Regions from separate parts of the Roseovarius mucosus genome, predicted to be linked through region 3. Evidence: riboswitches for the same ligand, from Rfam matches in the RefSeq annotation. Region 3 holds a riboswitch; each other region holds the start of a gene.
What was found. A riboswitch is a leader RNA that binds a small molecule or an ion and turns the genes downstream of it on or off. The one in region 3 is predicted to bind thiamine pyrophosphate.

Region 1 (7,117 bases), 290 kb from region 3:
CTCATGCCCGCCGCCGCTGATCTGGCAGAGGCCCGCGCGCGGCTTGGCGGCGTTACCCACACACCCGAGGATATCGCCACGCTCACCGCGCTGGCCGCCAGTTTCGGCATCGACAGCCTGCGCGCGCCTTGGCTTGCCCTGCGCGCCGCCCGCGCGCTGGCCGCATCAGAGGCCCATCCACAGGTCACGCAGGATGATCTGCGCGAGGCGGCAGAGCTCGTCTATCCCGCGCGCGCCACGCAACTGCCGCAAGATCCCGAACCAGAACAACCCGACACACCGCCCGAACCCGAAGATCAAAGCCAAAGCGAAACACCCGACATCCCAGATGACTTGCTCATCGCTGCGGTGGCAGCCCTTTTGCCCCCCGCGCTGCTGGATCAACTGGCCCAACGCGGTGCCACGCGGCGTGCGGCAGGCTCGGGTGCCGGTGCCCGGCGCAAGGCGCATCAACGCGGTCGGCCCCTACCTGCACGGCAAGGTGCACCGGATGGGCGCGGGCGCATTGATCTCATTGCGACGCTGCGCGCCGCAGCCCCGTGGCAGCCGCTGCGCCGCCGCGCCCGCCCCGATGCACCGGGCGTGATCATCCATGCCGCTGACATCCACCTCAAACGCTATGAGGATCGCGCCGACCGATTGGTGATCTTCGCGGTCGATGCCTCTGGCTCTTCGGCGCTGGCACGGCTGGCCGAGGCCAAGGGCGCGGTTGAGCTCTTGCTGGCCGAGGCCTATTCCCGGCGCGACCAAGTGGCGCTGATCGCGTTTCGCGGCATGGGCGCCGACCTCATTCTGCCGCCCACCCGCGCGCTGGTGCAGGCCAAGCGGCGTCTGGGCAGCTTGCCCGGGGGTGGCGGCACCCCGCTTGCGGCGGCTCTTGGCGCGGCGCTCACCCTTGCCCGCCAGTCCGAGGCGCATGGGCTAAGCCCAACGCTTGCCCTGCTGACGGATGCCCGCGCCAACATTACGCTCGACGGGCGCGGTGACCGCGCCGAGGCGGCCAAAGACACCAGCACGATGGCGCGGCTCTGGCGCGCGCAGGGCCTGCCCGCCATCGTGATTGACATTTCCGCCCGTCCGGGGCCAGAGCCCGCCCATCTCGCGGCGGAAATGAACGCCCGCCACCTGCCCTTGCCGCGCGCGGATGCCCGGCGAATTTCGACGGCTGTCACCTCAGCCCTCGGGGTCTAGGCGATGGACTGGCAGCGCGATCTGGCGACTTGGCCGCTCAACGCCCAGTCGCGCCGCATTCACCATCCCCCCCACCAATGGCATCTGCAGGAAATGGGCAACGGTCCTCTTGCCCTTTTGCTGCACGGGGCGGGGGCCTCGACCCATAGTTGGCGCGATCTGATGCCGCTTTTGGCGCTAAGCCACCGGGTCATTGCGCTGGATCTTCCCGGTCAGGGGTTCTCGCGCGCGGGAGACCGGCGGCGGCTGGGCCTGCCCGGCATGGCCGGGGATATCGCGGCGCTTTGCCAGTCGGAGGGGTGGCACCCCGATCTGATCCTCGGCCATTCCGCAGGCGGGGCCATCGCGCTGGAACTCGCCACGCGGCTGAGGACGCCCACAGACCAGCCGCCCGATATTGCCTGCGTCAACGCGGCCCTTGGCCCGTTCGAGGGCGTGGCGGGCTGGCTCTTTCCGGTTCTCGCCAAGGTTCTGGCACTCAATCCGCTGACGCCCACGCTCTTTACCCTTGGCACCGACAAACTCACCCGCGCCCGCCGCCTGATCGAGAGCACCGGATCGCGCCTCACGCCCGAGGGGCTGATGCTCTATGCGCGGCTGATCGGGGACCGTGCGCATGTCGATGGCACCTTGCAAATGATGGCCCAATGGGATGTCGCCCCGCTTCTGACCCGGCTGGGCGCGATCCCCAATCGCTGCCTCTTGATCACGGGCACCAGCGATCTGGCCGTCCCGCCAGAAACCTCCGCGCGCGCCGCCGCGCAGATGCCACGGGCGCGCACGCTGTCTTTGGATGGCCTTGGCCATGTGGCCCAAGAAGAGGATGCCGCGCGCGTTCTGGCCGCAATCCTTGATCCGGGCAACTGGCCCGACTGATGCGCTTCGGGTTTACGGTGAAACACCGAAACGGTGTGGCTGTTTGATTTGGCGCGATGTCCTACAGGGAAAGCCTGTCAACTTTCTCTGAAACTGCGTTAAGCGCTCAGGCGATGCCATGCGCCGGGGCCGCGCGTGGCAATGGGCTTTCGTGAAACCGCGCACAGCCGCGACCCCGCCCCTTGGCAGCATAGAGCGCCAGATCGGCATCGGCCATCATCCGCACGGGTTCGGGGCTGTCATAGGCACAGCTAAGCGTGATGCCGATACTGCCGGAAATCCGACAGTGCTGCGCGCGATAGGGAACCGGCTTTTCCAGCCGGGCAATCATCCGATCTGCCAAATCGCCCACGGGTGCCCGCTCTGTCATGCCAAGCAGCAGGATCACGAATTCATCGCCCCCCACACGGGCAATCAAATCATCGCTGCGCACCTCGTCGCGCAGGCGCCGCGCCACCTCTTGCAGCACATGATCGCCCGCCGCATGGCCCAATGTGTCATTCACCTGTTTGAAAAAATCGAGATCGAGATGCAGCAGCGCGAAATCCTGCTCACTCTGCATCAACCGATCCAGCACATGGTCAAGGGCGCGGCGGTTCCGCAGCCCCGTCAACATATCCGTAAACGCCTGCTCTTCCGCGGCAATGCGTGCGCCCTGCAAGCGCAGGTTCAGCTTGCGCGAGGCGTCCATCGCGGCGGATTTTGCCTCGATCAAATAGAGCATCTCGGTCGTCAGATCCGTCGCCGCAAAGTCAGCGCCGGTCAGGTCAAAGTCGCGCACCGCCTCGACCACGGAAATCCCGAACGAGAGATTCACCACCGCCCCGCCCCCCGGTAATGGCAAAAGCACGCCCTTGAGCGCCGTATGGGGGGCCGCGCGCAGCCGCAGCCGAAGCCGCGCCCCGGCGGAGGCCAGAAGATCCGCCATATTCCCCGCCTGATGCGGGCGGCGCAGTTCGATCAGATCCAGAAACCGCATGCCCTGCAGCGCGCGCGCACCAAAGAGCTTGGCAAAGGTTGGCCCCGCCTGCACCAGATGGCCCTCGGCATCCAGAACCGCATGCATCGGGCAAAGCCCCGCAAGCAGCGGCAAAAGCCCCCTATCCTGAACAGTCATGCCGCGCTTTCCCCAAGCCCCAGAGCAAAGGCCCGCCCATGCGCGAACCCCTCATCCAACAAACGCACCTCAATGATTTCATAGTCCGCGCCATCCCCCTGATGCTCGACCAGCGCAAGCGCGCCATAGTCATCCGCCATGGCGCGCAAAAGCCCGACCACCACCGGGCCAAGCCGCAGATCATGCCCCTTGGGCAGCCCCACATGCAGAGCATAAACCCCCGCCCCCCGGTCTTGTAATTCCAGCGCAGGCAGCCCCAGATCGGCGACTGCAAGGCGCGCGCGCTCTGGCAGATCATCAAGAGAATGCAGAAACTCCACATAATCCACCCCCCCAAAGCGCAACAGACGGCGCAGCGCCTCGGTCGCGGGGTGCGAGACCAGATAGGTACCGATATCCTCAAGCAGATCGTCACGCCTGCGCGCCAATCGCGCGCCAACCGCGATCAACACCTGTTCGGTGATGCGCGCCTCGTAGACCATCATCGCTTCAAACTCGGTAAAACCCAGGTCCAACCGTTGAATCGTGCCGATCCAGACATCGCGCCCATAGGTATCCCTGACAAATCGCTCAATCGCGCGGTTGACCAGCCCGTGCATGACACCCTCCTCTCAGATGCCTGCATCCTGACAGCCAAGGGTTAAAGCCCCCTGAACATCTAAAATCCTCAGTATATTGCAGCCCCTATCGCGCCCTTGTCATCTCAGAGCGCTGCGGCTACATCTGAGGCATCCGTTGGGGTGCCCCTTGGGGCTGAGAGGTCTTGCACCAACCCATCGAACCTGATCCGGCTCGCACCGGCGGAGGGAACGGAAACCGCGCAGCGGCGCGCCATCCCCCTGCCCGCGAGCCCTGTTTGAAGAGGCCGCGCATGTCCGCCCCGCCCAGTCTGACCCTTGATGGCCACGCCCGGATTGGCGCTGTACCGGTATTTGGCCCACTGCGGCTGACCTTGTCCGCCGGGCGCATCACTTGCCTGCTCGGCCCTTCGGGCGTGGGCAAAACCACGGTGCTGCGCCTGATCGCCGGGGTGGATGAGGTGACAGAGTTTACTGGCACGATCACAGCCTCTGATGGCGGGCCACTGTCAGGGCGCATGGCGCTGATGGCACAGGGCGACATGCTGATGCCGTGGCTCGATGTGCTGGGCAATGTAACGCTTGGGGCGCGGCTGCGCGGGATGTCGCGCGACGTGGCGCGCGCGCGCGAGATGCTGGCGCGGGTCGGTCTGGCCGACCATGCAGACAAGCGGCCTCATGCGCTCTCGGGGGGGCAGAAACAGCGCGTGGCACTGGCCCGCACGTTGATGGAGGACCGCCCCATCGTTTTGCTGGACGAGCCGTTTTCGGCGCTCGATGCCCGCACCCGCGCGCAGATGCAGGATCTTTCGGCCACCCATCTGGCAGGACGCACAGTCCTGATGGTCACACATGACCCGGCTGAGGCCGCGCGCATGGGCCATGCCATCCACATCCTTACCGAAACCGGGCTAGAGGATGTGACCCCGCCCGCAGCCCCGGTGCCACGCGCCGTGGATGACCCCGAAACTCTCGCGGCGCAGGGCCGTCTTTTGGCCCGCCTGCGCGCCCCCGCCTGACAGGAGAAAAAGATGCACCCCACCGAACACCTCAAATCCCTTGTGGCCACCGATTGGCAGGCCGCCACCCGGCACCCCTTCACCGATCAGCTTGCGGCGGGCACGTTGCCCAAGGCCCGCATGCTCGCCTATCTGCAACAGGATTACCTTTTTATCGAGGATTTCGTGCGGCTTCTGGCCTCTGCCATCGCCCATGCGCCCAGCCTGCCCGATGCGATCCCGGCGGCACAGTTTCTCGGGCTGATCTCGGGGCCAGAGAATACCTATTTCCTGCGCGCAATCGCGGCGCTTGGCGGAACAACTGAGCCGCCTGTAACGCCCCATCCGATCACAGCCGAATTTCAGGCACTGATGCGCGCGGCGGCAAAATCAGGCAGCTATGCGCAGATGATTGCGGTCCTCAGCGTGGCCGAATGGACCTATCTGGATTGGGCCAGCCCGCACGCGAACCGCGCCGCAGACCTGCCGTTCTGGTTCGGGGAATGGATCACCCTGCACAGCGGGCCGGGGTTCGAGGGGGTTGTGACCTATCTGCGCGGTCAGCTTGATCAGGTCTGGCCCAGCCTCACCCCCGAGGATCAAGCCGCCGCGCAATCCGCCTTTGTTACGGCAACACGTCTCGAACGCGCCTTCTTTGACGCGGCCCTTGCCGGATACCCCGCCGCATGAGCCGCCTTGTCACCATCGCAAGTTCGACAGCCCTTGCACTCGTGCTTTGGCAGGCGCTGGTGACGCTCGCGGCGCTGCCGCCCTTCATTCTGCCCGGGCCGGGCCGCGTGGCGGAAACCCTCTGGGCCAGCCGCGCGCTGATTGCCCATCATGCCACCATAACGGCGGCAGAGGTGTTGATCGGTCTGGCCCTGGGCGCAATCTTGGGCGGTCTTTCGGCGATTGGTCTGGCCTCTTCGCCCATGGCGCGCCGGCTCATCCGCCCGATCATGGTATTCTCCCAAGCGATCCCGGTCTTTGCCCTCGCGCCCATCCTCACGCTCTGGTTGGGCTATGGCCTCTGGTCCAAGGTCGCGATGGCGCTCCTCATCATCTATTTCCCGGTCACATCGGCCTTTTTTGACGCGCTGATGCGCACGCCGCCGCAGTGGCTCGACCTCGCGCGCGTCATGGGGGCGAACCGCGCGCGGCTCATGTGGCATATCCGCGTGCCCGCCGCCCTGCCGGGCTTTGCCTCGGGTCTGCGCCTCGCGGCCGTCTATGCCCCCATCGGGGCGATCATCGGCGAATGGGTGGGGGCCTCCAAAGGGCTGGGCTATCTCATGCTGCTGGCCAATGGCCGCGCCAAGATCGACCTCATGTTCGCGGCCCTCATCGTGCTGGCAGTGCTGACGCTCCTCCTGCACGCCGGGGTGGACCGTGGGTGTCGAAAGTGGCTGGATGGCAAGGCGGTGGGGTGAGGAGAAGCGTTTCGCGCGGTATCGCGGCCTAACGTTGGATTCCGCTTTGTGTCCAAACTGCATGATGCTAAGCTTTGCGCGAATGGCCGGATTTCAGGAATGGGCCCAAACCTGCCAAAATCAAGTTGAGTTTCGCCGAGGGCTTGTGGACAAGATTCTGCAAAGATTTCGAAAGTCGAACCGTAATTATCAAGAACGACCGTTTTTGGCCATACAAGTCAGCCGTCGTCCTGAGGCTTTGCAAATACGGCGTTGGTATAGGTATGATAAGCTTAAAAAGCTTAAGGCCACCCTTTGGGCGGCCCAGCTAGAGCGTCGGGGGTCCGTCACGAACAAGCGCGCTGCCGACCGTATCCCGACGTTTCAATGCTGAGTTTAGTGAGAAGCACAGTAAATGTCAAGATTTCTGTCAGCGGCTGACATGCAGGTAATACAAAACTTGCTCTCAGCTGAAAGGCTAGCGACCTTCCAGGGGCTAACGAAGTCAGGGGCTCCCGAGGATGCGATAGAGCTCCATCAAACTACCATGAGCTTGGGTGTATCGATCATGGCCGTCACAGGGTTAATCGAAGTTTCCCTGCGTAATGCCGTTTGCCACGCCATGAACAACAAATTTGGAGGGAGCCATTGGTTACGCACACCTCCCCCAAACACGTTCAGGTGGGCGTCCTTGGAAACCGGGTCCATCGGGAAGGCCACGCAGCAAGCACAACGAGCAGCGTATTCGAAAATGACTGGGGATCAAAAGACCGCCTTGGATGTCCAAGCATATTCCAATGGTGTGCCACAAAATGTAAATCACCGAACGATTGCCAAAAGGCGCCAATCCATGATCACCGTGCCCGACAGTCAGGTGATCGCTCAGCTCACTATCTTCTTTTGGAAGCGGATGTTTTCAGAGAATTACGAAAAGACGCTCTGGAAGCA
Region 2 (7,117 bases), 1.7 Mb from region 3:
TGGGCCGCGATTACATCGGGATTGAACGTGAGGCGGCCTATCGCGGTGTTGCGGAAAAGCGGCTTGCGAATATCCGTAAATTCGACCGCGACGCGCTTCAGGTTTCGACATCCAAACGGGCAGAGCCCCGTGTGCCCTTTGGTCAGTTGATCGAGCGCGGAATGTTGCGCCCCGGTGAGGTTCTGACCTCGATCAACGGCAAAGCGGCCAAGGTGCGTGCCGATGGCACATTGGTGGCCGATGGCGTTAACGGCTCGATCCATCAGATCGGTGCGCATCTCGAAGGCGCACCCTCGTGCAACGGCTGGACCTATTGGTGCTTCAAGCGCGAGGGCAAGGTGGTGCCCATCGACGTGCTACGCCAGCAAATTCGCTCGGAAATGGAAGAGCGTCCAAACTGATTACCTAGACACCGCCGGTGCCCAAGGCCTGACTTTCTCGGGCACCATTGACTTGCCCCGCCCTCATGGCGGGGCTTTTTTTGTCATCGGTCCGGTGCAGGCGTGACCAGATCAGCCATCTCGGAAAAAAGCATATCTGGCTGCAACAGTCTGTGTTTTATATCCCAAAGCGCCGCAATGCGCCCCTCCGACAGCACATGCCCGGCCATCGCACCCAGCTTGGCGCGCACGTCCGCTTCGGGCATAGGGGCCTCTGGGCCGCCACGCGCGTTGGCATCGCCTGAGGTCAGTCGCCGCCCGTCCTGCAGGATCGCTGTCACATCAGACCAGCGCCCGCCGGGAAAGCGGGCAGAATGGCGCGGTTCTTCACGCACCGTGATCCGCGCGTGCAGGCCGGCGACCTCCGGATCATTCAGGCCCGAACCGGTGATGTGCTCTGGCCCGATGCGCCCATGCACCAGCAGCGTGGCAAGCGCAAAGCCCAGCGAATACTGCGCCTCGCTCGTCGTCTTGGGAAGGCCCGGAAAAAGGGCGGCGGATTGGGCAAATGTCGCCACTTCAAGCCGCTCAATCTCTGCGGCGCGCAGCCCTTGCTCAACCATCAGCACACGCACCCCTTCCAGCGCGCCATGCGCCCAACGGCAAATCGGATAGGGTTTGATGTAGTTGCGCAGGATGGTCCAATCCTGTCCCAAATCTTCCCAAATATGCGCCACGTCTTCTCTCTCTACCGTAATCGCGGGCGCGCCGGTAAAGCCGCGTTCTGCAAGAAACAGTGACGAAATTCCTACAAGCGCCCCCATTCCCGATCCGTCATGCAACATGGTAGGATTGGCAATTTCGCGCATCATCTGGCTGCGCGGCCCATGATATTCCGCGATCCCCAGAGCCTCGCGCAACACATCCGAGGTCTGCCTGCGCAGATGCGCCCCAAGGGCCGCAACACCCAGCGCATTCCAAGCGCCCGAGGTATGGTAATCGCTGACCGTGGCATGAAGCGCCACACCGGCCCGTGCCGCCACCTCATAGCCCATCGCAAGCGCAGTGAGCGCCTGCCGCCCGGTCAACTGTGGATGCTGCCCAGCATAGGCAAAGAGCGCCGGCACCAACGCGCAGCCGATATGCCCTTTGGTCGGGTTGTAGCCGTCATGCCCATCAAGATTGTCGATCTGCGTAGCAAGCGCCCAAGCCGCCCCAGGCACTGCACAGGTTCGCCCGTCAAATAGCAAAGTTGCGCTGTGTTTGTCACTAGACGCCGCATGAAACTCTACCGCGAAATCGCGTGCAATCTGACCAACCTCCAGTGTCGCAGCCCCCGCAGCGACGCCGAGCGTGTCAATCAGCAGGAGGGCAATACGCTCCAGCACCTCTTGCGGAACGTCAAGCGCGGGATCGAGCACGAATTTCGCGACGCGGTCGAATTGAGGGCGGTCTAGAACACAGGACATCTGAGCAACTTTCTGCAAGAGGGACTGCCCCAAAGTGGCGTGTTTACACGCCGGTTTGACGGCTGTTTGCGACATTTCCTGTCTCGCATTCTCCTCTTGCAGCGCGCAGAACCGGCTGTTAGCAATCAGGCATATCCGTTGGGGTGCCCGTGTTCAGGGCTGAGAGGTGCAAAGCCAACCCATCGAACCTGATCCGGGTGATGCCGGCGTAGGGAACGGACCTCAGCACGCCCGGTGCGCACTCCGTCCGTTTCCCCGCAAGATGAGAGGAACGGCAGATGATTGCCACAGCTTTGACAATCGCGGGCTCCGACAGCGGCGGCGGCGCGGGTATTCAGGCAGATCTCAAGACGTTTTCGGCACTGGGCGTCTATGGAACGAGCGTGATTACCGCCGTGACAGCCCAAAACACCTGTGCGGTGACCGATGTGCATCCCATCCCTAACGCGACTGTTGAAGCACAGATTTTAGCTGTTTTAGGCGATATCAGGGTCGATTGTATCAAGATCGGCATGCTGGGCGACGCAGGTCTCATAGAAACAGTGGCGCGGGCTCTGGCCGAATATCATGGCCCCATCGTCCTTGATCCCGTGATGGTCGCAAAATCCGGCGCGCGCCTTTTGCCGGACGCTGCGCGTGCCGCCCTCGTGGAACACCTTGTGCCACGTGCCGATCTCCTCACCCCGAACCTGCCAGAGGCGGCAGCACTTTTGGGCATGTCAGAGGCGCGCGACAGTACGGAAATGCAGGCGCAGGGCGCGCTTCTGCGGGACATGGGTGCCGTGGCCGTCTTGATGAAGGGCGGGCACGCGCAAGGCGAGACTTGCACCGATTGGCTGATTGCTGACGCAACATACCGCCTCGACGCCCCCCGCATCGCCACGCGCAACACCCACGGCACTGGCTGCACGCTATCATCGGCCATTGCGGCACATCTCGCAAAGGGACTAACCTTGCCAAAAGCGGTTGAGGCTGCGCATGGCTGGTTGCATCGCGCCATTCTCGCCGCAGATGCCCTGGAAATTGGCAAGGGCCATGGCCCGGTGCACCACTTTCACGAGGTTTGGACATGACAGGGCCTGTCACCATCCGGGGCGCGGGCATCGTTGGCCTCTGCGTGGCAACCGACCTTGTCGCGCGTGGCATTGACGTTATTTTACGCGATCCCGCACCATCACCCGGCGCGCATGCCTGCTCTTGGTGGGCGGGCGGCATGCTGGCCCCATTTTGCGAGGGCTTTTCCGCAGAAGAGCCGGTGGTGCGATTGGGTCAAGCGGCCGCCGATTGGTGGGCGGCACAGGGAGTTGAGGTAATCCGACGGGGCTCGCTCGTTGTCACCTTGCAGCGCGACCGCCGCGAACTGGACCAATTCGCCCGCCGAACCATGGGGCATCGATTTGTAACAGGCGAAGAATTGGCCATGTTAGAGCCGCATTTGGTTGAGCGCCACGACCGCGCACTGTTCTTTCCTGATGAGGCGCATATCAATCCTCGCGCGGCACTGCATCACCTGCACAAGCGCCTGGTGGACGCAGGCGTGCGATTCGAACAAGATGCGGCAGAGCCTCATGGTTCAGTGATCGACTGTCGCGGCCTCGCCGCGCAGGACAGTTTGCCCGATCTGCGGGGGGTCAAGGGAGAGATGCTGGTGCTGCGCAGCCGTGATGTGACCCTGACAAGGCCCATTCGCCTGTTGCACCCGCGGTTTCCACTCTACATCGTGCCACGGGGCGATGGTGTATTCATGCTGGGTGCGACACAGATCGAGAGCACAGAGCGCGGCCGTGCCTCGGCTCGGTCCGTGATGGAGCTGCTGTCGGCTGCCTATGCTCTGCACCCCGCTTTTGGCGAGGCGGAGGTGCTGGAAATTGGCGCTGATGCGCGCCCTGCTTTCCCCGACAACCTTCCGCGCCTTTCCCGCAAGGGGGGCACAGTTTATGTCAACGGCCTCTTTCGCCACGGCTTCCTCTTGTCGCCTGCGGTGGCGCGTATGGCAGCAGAGATGGTCTCGGGCGATACTCAGACACCGGAGTTTTATCATGAAGATCACGGTTAACGGCACTGTGCAGGACACCGCTGCACCATCGCTTGATGCGTTGCTGATCGAGCTGGGTTATGGCGCGGCCAAGGTGGCGACTGCAGTGAACGAAAGTTTTGTTCCTGCTGCAATGAGACCAGAACAGAGACTGAATGACGGCGACCGGATCGAAATCGTCGCACCACGGCAAGGGGGCTGACATGCCTGTATTCTACGAGACCGAGATCACCTCGCGGCTGATGCTAGGCACTGCGCAATATCCCTCGCCCGCGATCCTCGCCGATGCCTTCAAACGCTCTGGCGCGGGCATCGCCACCGTCTCTGTGCGGCGTGAGGCAGGGGGCGAGCGCGCGGGCCAAGCGTTTTGGGATATGATCCGCGACCTTGATGTGCGCGTGCTGCCCAATACCGCCGGCTGCCATTCGGTCCGGGAGGCTGTAACAACGGCTCAGATGGCGCGGGAACTGTTTGACACGCGCTGGATCAAGCTTGAGGTGATCGGCCACGCCGACACCCTGCAGCCAGACCCCTTTGGTCTGGTCGAAGCGGCGCGCATCCTGACCGAGGACGGATTTCAGGTGTTTCCTTATTGCACCGAAGACCTTGTGCTCTGCGAGCGCCTGGTAGAGGCGGGATGCCAGGTGTTGATGCCTTGGGGCGCCCCGATTGGTACGGGGCTTGGCCTCAATAACATCTACGGCCTTCGCTCTTTGCGTGCGCATTTCCCCGATCTGCCGCTGGTGATCGACGCAGGCCTAGGCCTGCCAAGCCAAGCGGCGCATGCGATGGAACTAGGCTATGACGCAGTGCTGCTTAACACAGCCGTGGCCAAGGCAGGCGATCCGGCGTCGATGGCCGACGGGTTCGCCCGCGCATTGGAGGCAGGGCGCCTTGCCTATGAGGCCGACCCGATGGAGCCGCGCGATATGGCCGCCCCCTCGACCCCCGTGTTAGGAAGGGCCTTTACCTGATGTCTCTGCCGCGTTTCTATCCGATTTTCGATCACACGGACTGGCTTCGCCGCGTGCTGCCACTTGGTGTTAAACTCGTGCAGTTGCGCATCAAGGATCTTACGGGCGAGGCCTTGAACGCGCAAATTACGCAGGCAGAGAGCCTATGTCGGACCCATGGTGCCACTCTCGTGGTCAACGATCATTGGCAAGCCGCGATTGATACAGGCGCGACTTGGGTGCATCTGGGGCAGGAGGATCTCGACACCGCCGACATTCCCGCCATGCGCCGTGCCGGGCTGAAGCTGGGGCTTAGCACCCATGATCATGCGGAGCTTGACCGGGCTCTCTCGCACGATCCTGATTACGTGGCGCTTGGTCCGGTCTATCCCACCATCCTGAAAAAGATGAAGTGGCACGAACAGGGTCTGGACAAGTTGACCGAATGGAAGCGCCTGATCGGCGACGTTCCCTTGGTCGCCATCGGGGGCATGTCGGTTGAGCGGGCGGGTGGGGCCTATGCGGCCGGGGCGGATATCGTGTCTGCCGTGACAGATATCACGCTCAATCCCGACCCCGAGGCGCGGGTGCAGCACTGGATTGAGGTCACGCGATGACCCGTTATGCACGTCAGATCGCCCTGCCCGCGTTTGGGGTTGCTGGTCAGGATCGGCTTGCGGCGGCGCATGTGCTGGTGGTGGGTGCGGGCGGCTTGGCCGCCCCGGTGCTGCAATACCTCGTGGGCGCAGGTGTGGGGCGCATCACGCTGATGGATGGCGACCGGGTCAGTCTCAGCAACTTGCACCGTCAAACGCTGTTTCGCATGGCGGATATCGGCCAACCAAAGGCGCAGGTTGCCGCGGCACACATGACCTTGCTAAATCCAGATTGCAAGATTTCAGCCGTATTAGAGCCGCTTGATCCGGTCAATGCACCGGGCCATGTCGCGGTCGTTGATCTTGTGCTCGACTGCGCTGACAGTTTCGCGGCAAGTTACATATTGTCCGACACCTGCCATGGCTTGGGCAAGCCGCTGATCAGCGCGTCCATCGTTGGCACCTCTGGCTACGTCGGTGGCTTTTGCGGCGGCGCGCCCTCGTTGCGTGCGCTGTTTCCGGACCTGCCAGACCGATTAGGCAGTTGCGATGCTGATGGCGTGTTTGGTCCCGCTGTCGGTGTTATGGGCAGTCTTCAGGCGCAGATGGCAATCGCGATTTTAGCCGGAATAGAGCCTGATCCATTGGGGCAGCTTGTGACCTTTGAGGCGATCGGTTCCCGCTTCGGCGGCTTCCGCTTTGACAAAGCACCAGAGCCAGAGGATGGATTTCATTTTATTGCCCCCGCTCAGATCACGCCCTCCGATTGGCTGATCGACCTGCGCGCCGAGGCAGAGAGCGGGCCCGCTTTGCCAAACGCCATCCGCCGTAGCGTTTCGGATTTCGAATACCCCACCACGCATCCGCAGGGGCCGCGCGCGGTGCTCGCGTGCCGCTCTGGTTTGCGGTCATGGCAAGCCGCAACACGGCTGCGCGGCCACTGGGACGGCGAAATTGCCCTGATCGCCCTTGGCGACGTTCAACAGGAGACAGATACATGAAACACCTCACCCTGATCTTTGCCCTTTTGGCCAGCCCGGCCATGGCGCAGGACAAGATGACCCTGATCCTCGATTGGTTCATAAACCCCGATCACGGGCCCATCATTCTGGCCGAGGAATTGGGATATTTCAAAGAAGCCGGACTCGAGGTAGAGGTCATTGCCCCCGCCGACCCAAGTGATCCGCCCAAGATGGTCGCCGCCGGGCAAGCCGATCTTGCGATTTCCTATCAGCCGCAATTGCACATGCAGATCGAGAATGGCCTTCCGCTGCGCCGCGTTGGCACGCTCGTTGCCACGCCGCTCAATTGTCTCTTGGTGTTAGAGGATGGGCCGATCAAATCCACGGCTGACCTTAAGGGCCGCAAGGTTGGTTTTTCGGTGGCTGGCGTCGAAGAAGTGCTGCTTTCAACAATTCTTGCGCAGCATGGCCACAGCCTGAGCGATATCGAACTGGTCAGCGTCAACTGGTCGCTGTCGCCCTCGCTCATGTCCGGTCAGGTCGATGCGGTGATCGGCGCCTATCGTAACTTCGAGCTTAATCAGATGGAGATCGAAGGCGTGCCGGGCCGCTGTTTCTATATCGAGGAAGAAGGTGTGCCCGCCTATGACGAGCTGATCTATGTCGCCAATCCCGATTCGATGGATGCCGAGATGATCCGCCGCTTTCTGCACGCCACTGAG
Region 3 (7,117 bases):
GCCCGAATTCCCCGGCGAGATTGTCAGCCTCGACACGCTCGACCCGGCGGTGCGGGACGCCGCGATTGCTGCGGCGCTCGATGCGGGCCTGATCCAAGGCACGCCCAATTTCGAAAACGCCGTGCTCGACTTTGCCCTGACAGGCGATAGCTCGTTCTTCGACTCTGCCGCCGAGGTGCCTGCCTCAGTGACCGAAACCGTCACCACCGCTGATCCGGTCTCGCTCAACCTCGAAGGCACCGAAGGCAATGACACCCTGCTCGGGGCCACGCTTGACGACACGCTCAGCGGTCTGGGTGGCGATGACCGGCTCGAGGGGCGCGGCGGGAATGACCAGCTCAGCGGCGGCGAGGGCAATGACACCCTCGACGGCGGTGCTGGCGATGACCGGATTTCGTCCTCTGATGGCAATGATCTGGCCATTGGCGGGGCGGGCAACGACAATATCGGCGGCGGTCTGGGGGATGACACCCTGGACGGTGGCGATGGTGACGACATTCTGGGCGGCGGCTTTGGCGCGGATTCCGTGACCGGCGGGGCTGGCAATGACGTGGTCGCAGGCGGCGCGGGCGATGACACGCTCTCGGGCGGCGATGGCAACGACAGCATGTCGGGCAGCTTTGGCAATGACCTCATCGACGGCGGCGAGGGCGCGGATGATATCGGCGGCGGCACCGGACAGGACACCATTGATGCCGGTGCGGGCAATGACAGCGTCGGCGGCGGTGAAGGCGACGACAGCATCCTTGGCGGCGAGGGCAATGACTTCCTCGCAGGCGGCGGGCGCAACGACACCATCGATGGCGGCGCGGGCAATGACACGATCAATGCAGGTGCTGGCAACGATGTGATCACCGGCGGAACCGGGGCTGATCAGTTTGTCTTTTCGTCCTTCTTCGATGGCGAGGCGGATGTGATCACCGATTTCGAGGACGGTTTGGATAGTTTCTTCATCCGCCGTTTCGATCCCGATACTGGCGTTGAAAACATCAACAACGGCGGCAACGGTCTGGCGGGTTTCGTCACGGCGATGAACATCGTCGACGTGGCGGGCGGCGCGCAGATGACGGTGAATGGCAACACCATCCTCGTCGAAGGCGTCACCGCCGCGCAACTGACGGTGGATGATTTCACGTTCCTTTAGTTCGGACTGGCAGATCAAAGACAGGGGCGCTCTCGGGCGCCCCTATGTCTTGGCGGCAAATATGCGCCTTCCGATCGCCCAAACCTGCCATCCTGCGTTAGCGCAATCACCAGCAAAGCCACGCCAACCCCCGCAAGGTTACCGCTAACATCCTGTATTCCAACTGGAAAACGACTTTTACCGCTTTCCGGCGTCCTCTGCCCCGTCTATACGGACGCCAATTCAGCTATCAGGAGTCGCCCATGACCATCACCGTAGGAATCAACGGTTTCGGCCGTATCGGTCGCGCCACGCTTGCCCATATCTCGGAAAGCCTGCGCAACGATATCAAGGTGGTCAAGGTGAACGCAACCGGGCCGATTGAGACCGCAGCGCATCTGATGCGCTATGACAGCGTGCATGGCCGCTTTGCCCATCCGATCACCGTCGAGGGCCAGACGATGGACCTCGGTCGCGGCCCGATCCAGATGTTCTCGACCTATGACATGAACGAGTTGGATTGGGACGGGGTTGATGTGGTGCTCGAATGCACCGGCAATTTCAATGATGGTGCCAAGGCCCGCACCCATCTTGAGCGCGGCGCGCGCAAGGTGCTGATTTCGGCCCCGGCCAAGAACGTGGATCGCACCGTGGTCTACGGCGTCAACCATGACGCGCTCTTGGCCTCTGAGCGGATGATCTCGAACGGCTCTTGTACCACCAATTGCCTCGCGCCGCTGGCCAAGGTGCTGAATGATACGATCGGGATCGAGAGCGGCATCATGACCACGATCCACGCCTATACCGGTGACCAGCCGACGCTGGACCGACGCCACAATGACCTCTACCGCGCCCGCGCCGCCGCGATGTCGATGATCCCCACCTCGACCGGGGCCGCCAAAGCGCTTGGTGAGGTGCTGCCGGAACTCGCGGGCAAACTCGACGGCTCTGCCATCCGCGTGCCCACGCCCAATGTCTCGGCGGTGGACCTGACCTTTGTCGCCAAGCGCGACGTGACCAAGGCCGATGTCAACGCCGTGGTGGCCGAGGCCGCCGCTGGCGCGATGAAGGGCGTTCTGGGCTATGATCCCGAACCCAAGGTCAGCATCGACTTCAACCACACCGAGGAAAGCTCGATCTTCGCCCCTGATCAGACCAAAGTGATCGGCAACCGTCTGGTGCGGGTGCTGGCATGGTATGACAACGAATGGGGCTTTTCCTGCCGCATGGCCGATGTCGCCGTTGCCATGGGCCGGTTGCAGTAAACAAGCCCTCACTTTTTGTGCAGCGCCGGGCCGCGATACGCGCAGCCCGGCGCTTTGCCATTGGAACCCGCCAATCTGCCTCTGAGCTCGCAAGCCCGAAACTTCGGGTTGCGCGGCCCTGTCTTACCGCATACGCTTTTCCTACGCAGGGGAGTCCCAACTGAGGGACTGAGAGGCGGCTGGCAATCATCTTTGCAGATATTGCAGTGTCGCGACCCTTTGAACCTGACCCAGTTGATACTGGCGTAGGAAGCTAGGGCTCGCGATCATGCCACGTTCCGGCAGATCCCATGGCCTGAACCGGGGCGTATATGCTGCCCTCCTGCCTCCCTGCCACGCTCATCTGGTCTCTTTGTAGAAACTGACTCGAGGAGCACCAAAATGAACGTCCCCACCCAGAACATCACCCCGAGCGTGACCACGGGCCCTCTGCCCGCCTCTAGAAAAATCTATGTGACCGGCCAGCACTATCCCGAAATCGCAGTGCCCATGCGCGAAATCTCGACCCATCCCACCGCAGGCGAGGCACCGCTGGCCGTCTATGATAGCTCTGGTCCCTATACCGATCCGGACCGCACCACCGATATTCGCCAAGGCTTGCCGCCGCTTCGCCGCTCGTGGATCATGGCACGCGGGACTGTGGAGGATTACGAGGGCCGCCACGTCAAGCCCGAGGATAACGGCTTTGTCACCGGCGATAGACTGGTGCCGGAGTTTCCGGTTCAGCACCGGCCACTGCGCGCCAAGCCGGGGGCGGCCCCCACCCAACTGGCCTATGCCCGCGCAGGCCTTATCACGCCCGAGATGGAATTCGTGGCCATCCGCGAAAACCAGCTGCGGGAATTGACACCCTGTCACCGCGACGGCAACGACTGGGGCGCGAATATTCCCGACTACGTGACCCCCGAATTCGTCCGGCAAGAGATTGCGGCAGGCCGCGCCATCATCCCCGCAAATATCAACCACCCGGAACTGGAGCCGATGATCATCGGCCGCAATTTTCTGGTCAAGATCAATGCCAACATGGGCACCTCCGCCGTCACCTCTTCGATGGAAGAAGAGGTCGAGAAACTGGTCTGGGCGATCCGCTGGGGGGCGGATACGGTGATGGATCTCTCGACGGGCCGCAACATCCACAACACGCGCGAATGGATCATCCGCAACAGCCCCGTGCCCATCGGCACCGTGCCGATCTATCAGGCGCTGGAAAAGGTGAATGGCATTGCCGAAGACCTGACATGGGAGGTGTTCCGTGACACGCTGATCGAACAGGCCGAACAGGGCGTGGACTATTTCACCATCCATGCGGGCGTGCGCCTGCACATGGTGCCAATGACGGTAAATCGGGTAACAGGCATCGTCAGCCGAGGCGGTTCGATCATGGCCAAGTGGTGCCTGCATCACCACCGCGAGTCCTTTCTTTATGAGCATTTCGAAGACATCTGCGACATCTGTCGCCAATATGACGTGAGCTTTTCATTGGGCGATGGGCTGCGCCCCGGTTCAATAGCCGATGCCAATGACGCCGCTCAATTCGCCGAGTTGGAGACGCTGGGCGAACTCACGAAAATCGCATGGCGCAAGGATTGCCAGGTGATGATCGAGGGGCCGGGCCATGTCGCCATGCACAAGATCAAAGAGAATATGGAGAAGCAGCTTGAATGCTGCCACGAGGCCCCGTTCTACACCCTTGGGCCACTCACCACCGATATCGCGCCGGGCTATGACCATATCACCAGTGGCATCGGGGCGGCGATGATCGGTTGGTTCGGCTGTGCGATGCTGTGCTATGTCACCCCCAAGGAACATCTGGGCCTGCCCGACCGCGACGATGTGAAAACCGGCGTCATCACCTACAAAATCGCCGCCCATGCCGCCGACCTTGCCAAGGGCCTGCCGGGGGCGCAGCGGCGTGACGATGCGCTCAGCCGCGCGCGCTTTGAATTCCGCTGGGAGGATCAATTCAACCTCTCGCTCGACCCGGAAACCGCCCGCGACTTCCACGATCAGACCTTGCCCAAAGAGGCGCATAAGGTGGCGCATTTCTGCTCGATGTGCGGGCCGAAATTCTGCTCAATGAAGATCAGCCACGACATCCGCGCCGAGGCCCAGAAAGAGGGTATGGCGGCGATGGCCGAAAAGTTCCGCGAAGCCGGCGATATCTACCTGCCCCTTGACGAGTGATCAGACCTGATCGCACGCCCCCGGTGCCCGGCGCCGGGGGCCGTTTTGCGCCTCCGGCCCTATGGCCAGCCCCCTCCCGGCCCTTGATCCGGCTTGCATGGCGGCAGCCTCTGTTGCATACCCTGCGGGACGCAGACGGCAAAGGCGCGCGGCATGACCAACACAATCGCGATTGGCCTTGGGGGGATCGTCCTGGTGGCGCTCGGTGCCGATGTCATATTGAACGATGGCCAATCCACCCTGTTCCTCGGGCGCAAGCTGATTGATCTGATCGAATATGTCGCCTTTTGGCGATAACGCAACTGACACTCCTCCGCATTGACTCGTTTCGAAATTCGTTTATGTTCGCCGTCAATTGTTAGCGCTAACATAACTCTCGGAGGATGCCATGCCCCTGAAACTTGCCATAAACGGATTTGGTCGTATCGGACGCAACGTGCTGCGCGCTTTGCTCGACTCGGATCGCCAAGACATCGAAGTCGTGGCCATCAACGATCTGGCCCCGGTCGAAACAAACGCCCATCTGCTCGAATTCGACAGCGTGCATGGCCGCTTTCGGGGTCAGATCACCACCACCGCCGACACGATTGACGCAGGCCGCGGGCCGATGCGCGTGACCGCCCTGCGCGACCCAGAAGCGCTGCCATGGGGTGATGTCGATATCGTGCTGGAATGCACCGGCATCTTTACAGACCGCGACGCCGCCGCCCGCCACCTCAAGAACGGCGCGCGGCGCGTTCTGGTCTCGGCCCCCTCAGCCGGGGCCGATCGCACCGTGGTCTACGGCGTCAACCACACGGACCTGACCGCCAAGGATGTGATCGTTTCCAACGCCTCTTGCACCACCAATTGCCTCGCCCCCTTGGCCAAGGTGCTGCATGAAAGCATCGGCATCACCCGTGGTTTCATGACCACGATCCATAGCTACACCGGCGACCAGCCAACGCTCGACACCATGCACAAGGACCTCTACCGCGCCCGCGCGGCGGGGCTCAACATCATCCCCACCACCACCGGCGCTGCCCGTGCCGTGGGCCTCGTGTTGCCCGCCCTCGCCGGGCGGCTCGACGGCACCGCCATCCGCGTGCCCACCCCCAATGTCAGCGTCGTGGACCTGACATTCGAGGCCGCGCGCGACACCAGCGTGGACGAGATCAACGCCGCCGTCAGCGGTGCCGCCAACGGCGCGCTTTTGGGCGTGCTCGATGTTACCAGCCGCCCGCTTGTCTCCTCGGACTTTAACCACGATCCCCACAGCTCGATCTTTGCCACCGATCAGACACGGGTGATGGAAGGACGGCTGTGCCGCGTGCTCAGCTGGTATGACAACGAATGGGGCTTTTCCAACCGCATGCTCGATGTCGCCGCCGAAATGGGCCGCCACCTCGAAACCGGGCGCGGCCCCGTCCCGCACCACACGCGGGTGATGGAACCGACCTGAGCAGCCTTAGGAAAACTTGGCCAGCAGCGCTTCGCGGACCGGGGGGGTGACAAACTTGGTCACATCCCCGCCCAGCCGGGCGATTTCCTTGACCAGTTTGCTGGCAATCGCCTGATGATTGGCATCCGCCATAAGAAAGACGGTCTCGACCGAATTATCCAGCGCCCGGTTCATCCCGACCATCTGGAATTCATATTCGAAATCCGCCACCGCGCGCAGACCGCGCACGATCACCTGCGCGCCCACATCATGGGCGCAATTGATCAGCAGGTTCTCGAACGGATGCGCCACGATTTCGGTGCCGGTCTGCGCGCTCAGCTTGGCACATTCCGCCTCGATCATCTCGACCCGCTCTTCCAGCGAAAACAGCGGCCCCTTGTCCCGGTTGATCGCAACCCCCAGAACCAGCCGATCCACCAGCACGGCTGCCCGGCGGATAATATCAATATGGCCCAAGGTAATAGGGTCGAACGTGCCGGGATAAAGACCAATGCGCATGCGGCCCTCCTTTGCTGCAATCGCCGCTCACGCAACAATACTATGCAAGGCGATGCAAGCGCTTAGTAGCCCATGATCATCCCTTCAAGGGCTGTCTTCTCCATCGCCAGCTCTTCCAGCCGCGCCTTGACCACGTCGCCGATGGTCACGATCCCCACCAGCTTGCCCGCCTCCACCACCGGCATGTGACGGAACCGGCCATCTGTCATACGCGCCAACACCGCATCAGATGTATCCTGCCGCGAACAGCAAACCGGATTACGGGTCATCATTTCAGACACGGTTTCAGTCATGCAGACCACACCCCGCACCGCAAGGCTGCGCACGATATCGCGCTCTGAGATGATCCCCTCCACCGTCTCGCCATCCCGTGACACCACAAGCCCGCCGATCCGGCGCTCTGCAAGGGTCTGCGCCGCCTCCGAAACCTTTGTCTGAGGCGAAATCGTGATCACCGCGCTATCGCCCTTGGATTTCAGGATTTGCTGCACCAGCATGACACGACCCTCCGCAAGAATATGTCCATAAAATCAGCGTGATCTATAATAAAATTTCTGTCAAGTGCGCGCCTCCAGGCTCTGCACCTCTTGGCGAAGCCTCTCGACC

Region 1: linked by a shared signal. The riboswitch ahead of ROSMUCSMR3_RS19105 (ABC transporter ATP-binding protein) and the one ahead of thiC (phosphomethylpyrimidine synthase ThiC) in region 3 are both predicted to bind thiamine pyrophosphate.
Region 2: linked by a shared signal. The riboswitch ahead of thiD (bifunctional hydroxymethylpyrimidine kinase/phosphomethylpyrimidine kinase) and the one ahead of thiC (phosphomethylpyrimidine synthase ThiC) in region 3 are both predicted to bind thiamine pyrophosphate.

Annotation. Positions count from the first base shown of each region.
Region 1 is NZ_CP020474.1:3,989,560-3,996,676, reverse strand. It holds gene ROSMUCSMR3_RS19125 (magnesium chelatase subunit D) at 1-1,191, shown strand, start outside; gene bchO (alpha/beta fold hydrolase BchO) at 1,195-2,067, shown strand; gene ROSMUCSMR3_RS19115 (GGDEF domain-containing protein) at 2,174-3,184, opposite strand; gene ROSMUCSMR3_RS19110 (heme NO-binding domain-containing protein) at 3,181-3,783, opposite strand; TPP riboswitch at 3,911-4,010, shown strand; gene ROSMUCSMR3_RS19105 (ABC transporter ATP-binding protein) at 4,056-4,781, shown strand; gene ROSMUCSMR3_RS19100 (TenA family protein) at 4,794-5,450, shown strand; gene ROSMUCSMR3_RS19095 (ABC transporter permease) at 5,447-6,190, shown strand; gene ROSMUCSMR3_RS19090 (Abi family protein) at 6,585-7,117, shown strand, end outside.
Region 2 is NZ_CP020474.1:1,969,462-1,976,578, forward strand. It holds gene ROSMUCSMR3_RS09445 (site-specific DNA-methyltransferase) at 1-401, shown strand, start outside; gene ROSMUCSMR3_RS09450 (MmgE/PrpD family protein) at 485-1,849, opposite strand; TPP riboswitch at 1,979-2,081, shown strand; gene thiD (bifunctional hydroxymethylpyrimidine kinase/phosphomethylpyrimidine kinase) at 2,128-2,922, shown strand; gene ROSMUCSMR3_RS09460 (FAD-dependent oxidoreductase) at 2,919-3,905, shown strand; gene thiS (sulfur carrier protein ThiS) at 3,889-4,086, shown strand; gene ROSMUCSMR3_RS09470 (thiazole synthase) at 4,088-4,858, shown strand; gene ROSMUCSMR3_RS09475 (thiamine phosphate synthase) at 4,858-5,454, shown strand; gene ROSMUCSMR3_RS09480 (HesA/MoeB/ThiF family protein) at 5,451-6,434, shown strand; gene ROSMUCSMR3_RS09485 (ABC transporter substrate-binding protein) at 6,431-7,117, shown strand, end outside.
Region 3 is NZ_CP020474.1:3,701,531-3,708,647, reverse strand. It holds gene ROSMUCSMR3_RS21710 (nidogen-like domain-containing protein) at 1-1,144, shown strand, start outside; gene gap (type I glyceraldehyde-3-phosphate dehydrogenase) at 1,387-2,388, shown strand; TPP riboswitch at 2,526-2,657, shown strand; gene thiC (phosphomethylpyrimidine synthase ThiC) at 2,770-4,572, shown strand; gene ROSMUCSMR3_RS21490 (hypothetical protein) at 4,726-4,869, shown strand; gene gap (type I glyceraldehyde-3-phosphate dehydrogenase) at 4,961-6,013, shown strand; gene coaD (pantetheine-phosphate adenylyltransferase) at 6,020-6,511, opposite strand; gene ROSMUCSMR3_RS17740 (CBS domain-containing protein) at 6,574-7,008, opposite strand; gene ROSMUCSMR3_RS17735 (LysR family transcriptional regulator) at 7,069-7,117, opposite strand, start outside.